DNA from 3 places in the Bradyrhizobium sp. T-1 genome. Region 2 is predicted to be linked to each of the others. Evidence: predicted binding sites of a transcription regulator. Region 2 holds the regulator's gene; each other region holds the start of a gene.

Region 1 (3,968 bases), 4.0 Mb from region 2:
TCTACCAGGCGGTCGGCGCGAGCGGCTGTTGTGTGCTGCTCGCCGACGGCGAGGGGGTTCCGGTCGACCGCCGTGGCACGCCCGCCGACGACGCGACATTTCGGTCCTGGGGCCTGTGGACCGGCGCACTCTGGAGCGAGGAGCACGAGGGCACCAATGGCATCGGCACCTGCGTCGTCGAGCAACGGCCGCTGACGATCGATCGCGACCAGCATTTCTTCACCCGCAACACGCTTCTGAGCTGCACCGCCGTTCCGATCTACGACCACGAGGCGGCCTTTGCCGGCGTGCTCGACGTCTCCTCCTGCCGCGCCGACCGCACGGACGCCTTCTCCAGTCTGATCGCGCTGGCGGCCGGTGAAGCGGCGAGGCGCATCGAGGCCGACCTGTTTCGCCGGGCCTTCGCCCATGCCCGTATCGTGCTGACGCCGGGAGCTGACGGCCAGTCCATCGGACTGGTCGCGGTCGATGCGGACGACCTCGTGATCGGTGCGACCCGGTCGGCGAGGGCGGGACTCGGGATTGCGCCTGGCCGGGCGCTGCAACCGGTGCCCGCGGCGGATCTGCTCGGCGGCGATACCGCGTGTGACCACCTGGCCGGCGGTCAGCGCGCGGTGGTGCAGCGGGCGCTGCTTCGCGCCGGCGGCAACGTCTCGGCAGCCGCCAAGGCCCTCGGCGTCAGCCGCGCCACGCTGCACAGGAAGCTGAAGCGGTTCGAGCTGAAGCACTGAGTGCTATTGCCCGGGACTGTCGCACAACTGCGACAGGTCCGCCCGGCCATCGCGTCCACCCGGGCTGACAGAAATCACCTTCCGCGAGATCGTTGGGCAAGTCGTGAACACACGACGATTTGCGCAAACATCAACATCGGGAGTGATCAATGAACAAGGTTGAATTCCTCAACGTCACCAAAGTTCCCTTCGCCGAACGCTACGACAACTTCATCGGCGGCAAGTTCGTCGCGCCGATTTCGGGCAAATATTTCGACAATGCCTCGCCGGTGAACGGCCAGATCGTCTGCAAGATCGCGCGCTCCGACGCGCAGGACGTCGAAGCGGCGCTCGATGCCGCGCATGCCGCGAAGGGCGCCTGGGGACGGGCCAGCGTCGCCGAGCGCGCCGCGATCCTGAACAAGATCGCCGACCGCATGGAAGAGAATCTCGAACGCCTCGCCATCGCCGAGACCTGGGACAACGGCAAGCCGATCCGCGAGACCCGCGCCGCCGACATTCCGCTCGCGATCGATCACTTCCGCTACTTCGCCGGCGTGGTGCGCGCGCAGGAAGGCTCGATCGGCGAGATCGACCACGACACCATCGCCTATCATTTTCACGAGCCGCTCGGCGTGGTCGGCCAGATCATTCCCTGGAACTTTCCGTTGCTGATGGCGTGCTGGAAGCTCGCCCCCGCGCTTGCCGCCGGCAATTGCGTCGTGCTCAAGCCGGCCGAGCAGACACCGGCCTCGATCATGGTCTGGGCCGAGATCATTGGCGACCTCTTGCCGCCCGGCGTGCTCAATATCGTCAACGGTTTCGGTCTCGAAGCCGGCAAGCCGCTCGCCTCCAGCCCGCGCATCGCCAAGATCGCCTTCACCGGTGAGACCTCGACGGGCCGGCTGATTATGCAATATGCCAGCCAGAACCTCATTCCGGTCACGCTCGAGCTCGGCGGCAAGTCGCCGAACATCTTCTTCAAGGACGTCACCGCCGAGGACGACGATTTCTTCGACAAGGCGATCGAGGGTTTCGTGATGTTCGCGCTGAACCAGGGTGAGGTCTGCACCTGTCCGAGCCGGGCGCTGGTCCACGCTGACATCTATGATCGCTTCATGGAGCGGGCGCTGAAGCGTGTTGCCGCCATCAAGCAGGGCGATCCGCGTGCGGCCGACACCATGATCGGTGCGCAGGCCTCCGGCGAGCAGCTCGCAAAGATCCTCTCCTATATCGACATCGGCAAGCAGGAGGGCGCCAAGGTCCTGGCCGGCGGCGGACGGGCCGACCTGGGCGGCGATCTCTCGGGTGGCTTCTATGTCCAGCCGACGGTGTTCGAGGGCCACAACAAGATGCGGATCTTCCAGGAGGAGATCTTCGGCCCCGTCGTCTCGGTCACGACCTTCAAGAGCGACGACGAAGCGCTCGCGATCGCCAATGACACGCTCTACGGCCTCGGGGCGGGCGTCTGGAGCCGCGACGCCAACCGTTGCTACCGCTTCGGCCGGGCGATCCAGGCCGGCCGGGTCTGGACCAACTGCTATCACGCCTATCCGGCGCATGCGGCCTTCGGCGGCTACAAGCAATCGGGTGTCGGGCGCGAGACCCACAAGATGATGCTCGATCACTATCAGCAGACCAAGAACCTCCTGGTCAGCTACAGCCCGAAGAAGCTCGGCTTCTTCTGATCGGCGGATCCCGATCGGCAAGTTCTGATCGGAAAGGCACAGGCGGCGTCATAACGGCGCCGCCTGTGTACATCCGTCATCATTCGCCCCGCCGTCATCCGTCTGTCAGAGAATTGAGACAAGACGGCAGCCTGATCGCTACGATGCGATGCCAGGCCATGACGGAAGGCGCGACCATGACGAGCAATCCTCTGCACACTCTCCTGCAGCGTAAGATCCATGTCGGAGCGATGCTGCTCGGCGTGGCGGCCGTGGCGTTGCTTGCGCCATCGATCGCCCTCGCGCAGACCGCGCCGGCGCCATCAGGCGCAAAACCCTTCCTGACCGTGGACGGAAAAGCACCGCTGATCCTCGGACATCGCGGCGTACCGGGGCTGGTGCCGGAAGAAACCGAGGCCTCGTACGACCTCGCCGCGGCGTTGGGAACCGACGCACTCGAAGAAGATCTGCATCTGACCAAGGACTGCGTCCTGGTTGCGCGTCACAACCCCTGGCTGGGCGACAACACCAACGTTGCCGAAGTGGCGAAGACCAATGCGGCGGTCGCGACCCGCAAGCGCACGGTGCCCGGCGTGCGCGTCAAGGCGCCGGCGGCCGCCGGCGTGCCCGCTGACTACCTCACGGATCTCACCGATCCGACCGATCCCAAATCGGTGTTGAAGTCATTGATCGTCGACGGTGAGGATCACAGCAATGACTGGTCGATCACCGACTTCACCATGGCCGAGCTGAAGGAATGGATCGGCGGCACCACCTATGACGCCGCCAATGAGCGGCCGAAGGTTTTCAACGGCAAGCTCCCGGTCATCAGCTTCCAGGACATCCTCGACATCGCCAAAGCCAAGAGCAAGGAGACGGGGCGGACCATCCTGGTCTATCCAGAGACCAAGAACCCGACCTGGAACAATGCCCAGGCCATCGCCAATGGTTGTGGCGCGCCGGGCAGTCATCCGCTCGAGGACGCCCTCATCAAGATCATCAAGGACAACGGCCTCAACACGAAGGATGCACCCATCCTCGTTCAGAGCTTTGAGCCGGGCAGCCTGAAATACATGCGCAGCCATGGTCTCCAGGCGCGGCAGGTTCAGCTCGTCGACGGCAACGGCATCGACTTCAGGACCGGCAACGTCCTGCTCAACAACATCACCAATTCACGTCCGTTCGACTGGACGGTTGCCGGGGACGCGCGCCTGTATGACGCGATGCTGACGCCTGCGGGCCTTGCCGAGATCAAGACCTATGCCGACGGCATCGGTCCGTGGAAGGCCTATATCGTTCCGCTCAAGATCGCGCCGTGGAAGGACGCCAATTCCGACGGTACGCCCTACAAGGGATCGACACCGGAGGCTTCGACGCAGGACGCAACCAGCCTGATTGCCGATGCCCACAAGCTCGGCCTTTTTGTCCACGTCTTCACGTTTCGGAACGAGAAGAAATATCTGGCTGCCGACTATCACGCCGATCCCGCGCAGGAATATCTCAAATTCTTCCGTCTTGGTGTGGACGGGGTCTTCACCGACTTCACGCATACCGGGGTTGCCGCCCGCGCGGCGTATTTGCGCGAGCTCGG
Region 2 (3,968 bases):
TGGCGCGCGCATTCTCGGCGCCGAGAGGACCGCAAAATGACCGATCTGTCCGTATCCGTGAGCTCGAATGCTCATTTGGCGTCGCAGCAGCCGCTGCCGGAGGCGCCCGCCAAGGTGACGGTGCGCAACCTCAACTTCTATTATGGCGAGCATCACGCACTGAAGAACATCAACCTGGCGCTCGGCACCAACCGGGTCACGGCGTTCATCGGCCCGTCGGGTTGCGGCAAGTCGACCCTGCTGCGCATCTTCAACCGGATGTACGATCTCTATCCGGGCCAGCGCGTCACCGGTCAGCTCATGCTCGACCAGACCAACATCCTCGACCCCAAGCTGGATCTCAACCTGCTGCGCGCCCGCGTTGGCATGGTGTTCCAGAAGCCGACGCCGTTCCCGATGACGATCTACGAGAACATCGCGTTCGGCATTCGTCTCTACGAGAAGATCTCGAAGTCCGAGATGGACGACCGCGTCGAGAAGGCGCTGCGCGGCGGCGCGCTGTGGAACGAGGTCAAGGACAAGCTCAACGCTTCCGGCCTGTCGCTCTCCGGCGGCCAGCAGCAGCGCCTCTGCATCGCCCGCACCGTCGCGGTGCGCCCCGAGGTGATCCTGTTCGACGAGCCCTGCTCGGCGCTCGACCCGATCTCGACCGCCAAGGTCGAGGAGCTGATCCAGGAACTGTCCGAGAACTACACGATCGCGATCGTGACCCACAACATGCAGCAGGCGGCCCGCGTCTCCGACAAGACCGCCTTCATGTATCTCGGCGAGCTGATCGAGTTCGACGACACCAGCAAGATCTTCACGTCGCCGACCGACCGGCGCACGCAGGATTACATCACCGGCCGGTTCGGCTGAGGAGACAGGACATGGGTTCTGAACATACCGCAAAAGCCTTCGACACCGACCTCCAGGAGCTCACCCGCCTGGTCGCCGAGATGGGCGGCATCGCCGAGCGCATGATCGTCGACTCCGTCGACGCGCTGATCCGCCGCGACGTCGCGCTCGGCCAGCGCGTGGTCACCATCGACGCCGAGCTTGATACGCTGCAGAAGAAGATCGAGGAGCGCGCCGTGCTCACCATCGCGCGCCGCCAGCCGATGGCGGTCGATCTTCGGGAGATCGTCGGCGCGATGCGGGTTGCGACCGATCTCGAGCGGATCGGCGATCTCGCCAAGAACATGGGCAAGCGCGTCGCGGCGCTGGAGACGGATTTCCATCCGCTCAAGCTGTTCCGCGGCCTCGAGCACATGACCGACCTCGTGCAGCAGCAGGTCAAGTCGGTGCTGGACGCCTATGCCGCGCATGACCTGCCGGCGGCGATGGCGGTGTGGAAGGGCGACGAGGAGGTCGATGCCATCTGCACCTCGCTGTTCCGCGAGCTCCTCACCTACATGATGGAAGATCCGCGCAATATCTCGTTTTGCATCCATCTGATGTTCTGCGCCAAGAACATCGAGCGGATCGGCGACCACGCCACCAACATTGCCGAGACCGTGTTCTACATGATCGAAGGCCAGGCCATCACCGATAAGCGGCCGAAGGGCGACATGACGACGTTCGCCACGACGGTCCCGAACACCTGATTACGCAAGGAGCGACGACCCCATGGGCGCACGCATTATGGTGGTTGAGGACGAGGAAGCTCTGACCGAGCTTCTCCGCTACAACCTCGAAGGCGACGGCTATGACGTCGAGACGGTGATGCGCGGCGACGATGCCGACACCCGTCTCAAGGAGCACATTCCTGATCTGATCGTGCTCGACTGGATGCTGCCGGGGCTGTCGGGCATCGAGCTGTGCCGCCGGCTGCGGACGCGATCCGACACCAAGCAGCTGCCGATCATCATGCTCACCGCGCGCGGCGAGGAGAGCGAGCGGGTGCGGGGCCTGGCGACCGGCGCCGACGATTACATCGTCAAGCCGTTCTCGGTGCCCGAGCTGCTCGCGCGCGTGAAGGGCCTGCTGCGGCGCGCAAGCCCTGAGCGGCTCGCGACCATCCTCGCCTTCGGCGACATCGAGCTCGACCGCGAAAAGCGCCGCGTGGCACGCTCGGGCCGGCCGATCGATCTCGGGCCTACCGAATACCGCCTGCTGGAGTTCTTCCTGGAGCATCCCGGCCGGGTGTTCTCGCGCGAGCAGCTGCTCGACAGCGTCTGGGGCCGCGACATCTATATCGACGAGCGCACCGTCGACGTACATATCGGCCGCCTGCGCAAGCTGCTCAATCTCGGTCGTGAGCAGGACCCGATCCGCACCGTCCGCGGTGCCGGCTACGCGCTCGATGATCGGTTCGCGAAGGCGGAGCAGACATAGGGTTTGCGGGCGACTGGTTTAGTGAGCTGCGGCCACATTCTCAGCTGTCGTCCCGGGGTGCGCGCAGCGCGAGCCCGGGACCCATAACCACGGGGAGTGGTAGCTATGGATTCCCGCCTTCGCTGGGATGACACCGAATAATTGGCGCCGTCATCGTGTCACGGCCGCCGTCTTGGCAATCAATAGAATTGGTAGCTCAGCGCGTGCCGGGCTTCGCCGGTGCGCGACGCCGGTCGGCTGCCGGCTGATACGCCACCCGCGAGTGTTGAGCGCAATAGGGCAGGCCGGAGAGTGCCTTGCCGCCGCAGAAGAAGAAATCCGGGCTCGAGGGATCGCCGACCGGCCAATGGCAGGTTGCCTCGTTCAATTCGAGCAGCGACAGCCGCTGGCTCATCGGCACTACGTTGTCGTAGGTAACCGGCTCGGCCTCGACCTCGACCTCGAAGGCCTGCGCCAATGCGGTGTTGCCGCGCGCGATGGGCCTGCTCACCCGCATCATGTGCTGCGCGGGACGCGCCTTGCGCGGCCGCGGAGCTGCCGAAGACGGGCTCTTGGCGCGGCCGGACAGGCCGAGCCTGTGCACCTTGCCGATCACGGCATTGCGGGTGACATTCCCAAGCTCAGCGGCGATCTGGCTAGCCGAAAGTCCGGCCTCCCAGAGCTTTTTCAACTGCTCGACGCGATCGTCCGACCAGGTCAAAACCGTCATTGTAACCTTTCCTTCGCCGCGCGCCTGCCATCCTGGGGCGGCACAACGAATGCCTAAGCCTCGAAAAACCCGTGCCGCCAGAATCCCTTAAGGCTCGCCGGGCGTGACTAGAACGCCCGAACGTTTACGCCGGTACATGAGGACTCTTGGGATCAGAACCGCTGCACGAGATGTCGTATCTGACAAGCCAAACGCTACAATATGGCGTGACTCACGCGCAAGAGTCCGCCGACTCGCTTCCACATGTTCCGTGGTGAAAATCCCGCAAAATCGCCACCGCAAGACTACGGATTCAGCGTTTCGCGAGGCTTTCCGGGCGGCATTGACACCCGTTTCACCAGGCCTAAGATAGTCGCGCGTGCCGCCCTTAAAAGGCGGCACGTTTCGTTTTCCGGGCCGGTCAATGGTGCGTTGCGCAAAGCACGCGTTACACCGTCCGCAACATCAAGTGATCGTCATGACTAGCAGCGCAGCGCCGCATTTGCTCCCCGTTTTCGCCAGGGCCGACATCGGTTTTGAGCGCGGTGAAGGCGTCTGGTTGATCGCAACCAACGGCGATCGCTATCTCGATTTCACCTCGGGCGTGGCAGTGAATGCGCTCGGCCACGCCCATCCCGCGCTGGTCAAGGCGTTGCAGGAGCAGGCGACCAAGCTCTGGCACATGTCGAACCTGTTCCAGAGCCCGGACGGCGAGAAGCTTGCGAACCGTCTCTGCAACGAGAGCTTTGCGGACTTCGTGTTCTTCTGCAATTCCGGCGCCGAAGCGCTGGAAGGCGTGATCAAGCTGGTCCGCCATCACCATTTCTCCAAGGGGCATCCGGAGCGCTACCGCATCATCACGTTTGAGGGCGCCTTCCATGGCCGCACGCTGGCGACGCTCGCCGCGACCGGCTCTGCAAAATATCTCGAAGGGTTCGGTCCGCCGATGGACGGCTTCGACCAG
Region 3 (3,968 bases), 1.6 Mb from region 2:
GGCGCGGCCAAAGCCACGAACAAGGACACCAGCAAGGCGATCATCCGTGGCCTGCGGACCAAGCTGACGCAGGCGCTGCGGCGCGTCGCCGAGCTCGAGGCCGCGGCCGACACCGATTTCCTGCTGGACATTCCGAACCGGCGCGGCTTCGAGCGCGAGCTTCACCGCGCCATCGCCTACATGAAGCGCTACCGCGCCAGCGGCGCACTGATCGTGCTCGACGTCGACCGGCTGAAGCCGATCAACGATTCCTTCGGCCACGCCGCCGGAGACGAGGTGTTGAAGTCGATCGCCGCGACCCTGGCGCGGCAGATCCGCGCCTCGGACGTGGTCGGCCGTCTCGGCGGCGACGAGTTTGCTCTGCTGTTGTGGAATCTCAGCGAGACCGATGCGAAGGCGAAGGCAGCTGCCTTCGAGCAGGCGATCGACGATTTGTCGTTCACCTTTCGCGGCCAGCACGTGACCGCGGGCGCCTCCGCCGGTGTTGCACCGCTCGGCGCGCAATCCGATTCCGCCCGCGCACTGGAGGAGGCCGATGCCGCCATGTATGTGCGCAAGGCACAAAGGCGGCACGAGCCGCGGATCAGGCTCGTGAGCAGCTGACTCTATAGCGTGGCCAGATCTTCCGGCACGTTGCCGAATTTGCGCAGCAGCGTGGCGTCGCCGAATTCGCCGGTCATGGGATCCCCACTGCGGCTGAATGCGACCGCGCCGATATGGCCGGCTCCGTGCGCCAGCGCCTCGGCGCGCCGCAGCGCGGCTGTCGAGCTCTGGCATTCCTCCGCGGCGCCCGCGACGGGCGATCCGTCGGCATCGATCAGGAAGGGCATTGCAACGTAGTAGGTCACATCTGACATGGCGTTGCTCCGGTGATCAAAACTATGCGGCGCTGCCCTTGCCTCGCGTCCAGCTGCGCGAGGTCTCGGGAATGCAGCCGGCCGAAATCGCTGCCTGCAGCTCTTCCAGCTCGGCCTCCAGATATTCGTTGGCCATGATCAGCGCCTTGATGGTGCTGCGCAGATTGCCGTCGCACATCGCGATCGCCTGATCGCAGGCTTGTTCGTAATAGCTGTTGTCCAAAAGGGCAGTTGCCGACATCTGCATTGTCCTCGCGGGGGGTGCTTGGGGCGTTTCTCGGGGCGTTTCTCGGGGCGTTCCTTGGGGGCCTTCCTCGGGCGATTTCTGGGCCGTTGGAGCGATCAAATGTTCCTATTTTGTTCTTATTGAGTCAAGCGGATTCAAGCGCGGCAGACCGCGACCGCTGTGGATCAGGCGATAATGTCGGGCGTGATCTGGTCTTCGATGAAGGCGATACGGTCGCGCAACAACAGCTTGCGCTTCTTCAACCGCTGCAACCGCAACAGGTCGGGGGCGGGCGATTGATGCAGTGCATCGATCGCCGCATCGAGATCTCGGTGTTCCTGCTGCAACCGGGTGAGCTCGGCTTCGAGCTCACGCTCGTCTTCATGGGTCATGTCTGCGGTGGCCGAAAACCGATAGGCTTGAGATTAAGGCTGTGGATGCCCTGTGGAAATTATCGTCCTTGCGCGGCGTGACCGCAAGCGATCTACGGCCTTCGCTCACCGCTCTCTCGCAAGATATTGCAACGATTCGCAGCAGTGTCGCGCAAGCACATTGATATCATGGATTTTTCGCCGCGTGGTTCCTTACTCACGGTTCGTTACATATGAATTTTCAAAAATGACGGTGCGACGACGGATACCCATCGACAGAACGAATCGGTGATGTACACTTCCTCGTCCGGATCGAATCCAAGGTTCACCCCTACCGAGGAGGTTTCGAATGACAATTCAGGCACATCTGGTTGAATTGGAACGGAAGCACAAAACTCTCGAAAACGAATTGCACGAAGCTCTCGTGCACCTTTCAACAGACGACCTGCAAATTGTTGAGTTGAAGCGCCGCAAATTGATGGTCAAGGACCAGATCGAGCGTCTGAAGCAAACCGGCGACACGCTTCACTAGTAACCCCCGTAACAGCGTAGAGTTTGATCATATCCTTTCAGGCAGGGATGAGAGCCTTTGCACTCATCCCTGGCTGTAGGGTGCGCGCTGCGCGATGATGGTCGCGCTTGCGTCGGTCTTGCTCGAACGCCGCCTGAAAACACTCCCTAGATTTCCGCGAGCTCCGCGACGTGGTCGGCGATCGCAAGCGACGATGTCAGTCCCGGCGATTCGATGCCGAACAGATTGACCAGTCCTGCGACGCCATGGTCGCGCGGACCCTGCATCAGAAAATCCTGCGTGGCCACGGCCGGCGGCACGATCTTCGGGCGGATGCCCGAATAGCTCGGCATCAGCGCGCCGTCGGGCAGCGCCGGCCAGTATTTGCGGATTGCCGGATAGAAGCGCTCGGCGCGTGACGGATCGACTTCATAGTCGATGGTCTCGATCCATTCGACGTCGGGGCCGAAGCGCGCCTGTCCTGCCATGTCCAGCGTCAAATGGACGCCGAGCCCGCCGGGCTCAGGCACGGGATAGATCAGGCGCGAGAACGGGGCGCGCGCATTGCAGCTGAAATAATTACCCTTGGCGAGATAGGCCGGTGGAATCCGGTCGACCGGCATGCCGTCGATGTGACGCGCTACGGTCGTGGCCGAAAGCCCCGCAGCGTTGACGAGCAGACCGCATTGCAGTGTCATCGGCGCTTCGCCGCCGGTTTCGATCTCGATCATTCCGGCGTCGGCCTTGGCGCGGATCAGCGGCGTGTGAAACGCAAAGGCGGCGCCGGCGTCCTCGGCCTCGCCGCGCAGCGAGAGCATGTAGGCATGGCTGTCGATGATGCCGGTCGACGGCGACAGCAGCGCGGCGTCGCAGGCCAGCGCCGGCTCCAGCGCACGCGCGGCCTCGCCCGAGAGCAGCTGCATGTCGAGCACACCATTGGCCTCGGCATGCGCCTTGATCGATTGCAGCTTCTCGGTTTCCTTCGCATTGGTCGCGACGATCAGCTTGCCGCAGTTCTTGTGCGGGATGCCGCGCTCGCCGCAATAGCGATACAGCGCTTGCTTGCCGCCGACGCACATCCGCGCCATCCAGCTTCCGGCGCGGTAATAGATCCCGGCGTGGATCACTTCGCTGTTGCGCGAGGAGGTGACGGTGCCGATGGCCTCGGCCTGCTCCAGCACGATCACCTCGCGCCCGGCCTGCGCGAGCCTCCTTGCCACCGCGAGCCCGACGACGCCGGCTCCGATGACGACGCAGTCGACCTTATCCATGATTGTGCAGAAGTCCCGCTGAAGGTGCCGGGGGCGCCGGTTTGCTTGGGAAACGTGCCGCGCGACCATTTTCCGTTAAGGAAGCATTTATCATGTCAGGGCAATTGCCGTAATTCACGTCACATTTTTCTGTTGGGCGTACAGGCGTTTACCCGATCCAAACCCGTGAAGCCAGACAATCCGCAGTTGAAATCGCGGGTGGCTGATGGCTGAGAAGAACTGGCACGAAGGCAGCATGCTTCCGATTGCTGTGCAGGCCGTCGTGTGCCTAGCCAGCGCGGTCGCGCCTTCGCGTGCCTATGCGAACAGCCTCTTTCCGCCGAGTCATCTTGGCGATGTCGACCCCAATCTGGCCTGGGAAGCCCTGATCGGGGGCGTTGTCATCTGCGCGTTTCTGGTCGCCATCGCGCTGTGGATCCATTCTGCGCTGCGCCGGAGCAAGCGTTCGCAATTGCGGCGCAACGCCTTCGTCTCCTCCGCCATGAACAATCTCAACCAGGGCGTGGTGATGACGGATGCGCAGCGCCGCATCATCTTCTGCAACGACCGCTATCTCGAGATCTACGGCCTGACGCGGTCGGACCTGCGGGCCGGCATGAACGGTCACGAACTCCTCGAGCTCCGACGCAAGCGCGGGGTGCTGGGCGCCTCCGACGATGAATTTTTCGACAAGGCGTCGAGCTCCAATGGCCTGATCACGGAACTGCCGGACGGACGGGCTATCCTCGTGAA

What was found. The regulator PhoB, encoded in region 2, activates phosphate uptake and scavenging genes when phosphate is short. The targets are predictions, from matches to a motif close to TGTCATNNANCTGTCAT.
Region 1: a site for PhoB is predicted at 2,491-2,507, ahead of ACWAT4_RS19210 (glycerophosphodiester phosphodiesterase family protein). Genes of this name have one in related genera too.
Region 3: a site for PhoB is predicted at 1,702-1,718, ahead of ACWAT4_RS06495 (YdcH family protein). Genes of this name have one in related genera too.

What each region holds. Positions count from the first base shown of each region.
Region 1 is NZ_CM132115.1:3,998,888-4,002,855, forward strand. It holds gene ACWAT4_RS19200 (helix-turn-helix domain-containing protein) at 1-731, shown strand, start outside; gene adh (aldehyde dehydrogenase) at 881-2,398, shown strand; gene ACWAT4_RS19210 (glycerophosphodiester phosphodiesterase family protein) at 2,575-3,968, shown strand, end outside.
Region 2 is NZ_CM132115.1:7,972,207-7,976,174, reverse strand. It holds gene pstA (phosphate ABC transporter permease PstA) at 1-40, shown strand, start outside; gene pstB (phosphate ABC transporter ATP-binding protein PstB) at 37-858, shown strand; gene phoU (phosphate signaling complex protein PhoU) at 870-1,586, shown strand; gene phoB (phosphate regulon transcriptional regulator PhoB) at 1,609-2,316, shown strand; gene ACWAT4_RS38115 (GcrA family cell cycle regulator) at 2,513-3,025, opposite strand; gene ACWAT4_RS38110 (aspartate aminotransferase family protein) at 3,483-3,968, shown strand, end outside.
Region 3 is NZ_CM132115.1:1,349,454-1,353,421, forward strand. It holds gene ACWAT4_RS06475 (GGDEF domain-containing protein) at 1-603, shown strand, start outside; gene ACWAT4_RS06480 (hypothetical protein) at 606-857, opposite strand; gene ACWAT4_RS06485 (hypothetical protein) at 880-1,098, opposite strand; gene ACWAT4_RS06490 (YdcH family protein) at 1,269-1,475, opposite strand; gene ACWAT4_RS06495 (YdcH family protein) at 1,804-1,986, shown strand; gene ACWAT4_RS06500 (NAD(P)/FAD-dependent oxidoreductase) at 2,133-3,236, opposite strand; gene ACWAT4_RS06505 (sensor domain-containing protein) at 3,442-3,968, shown strand, end outside.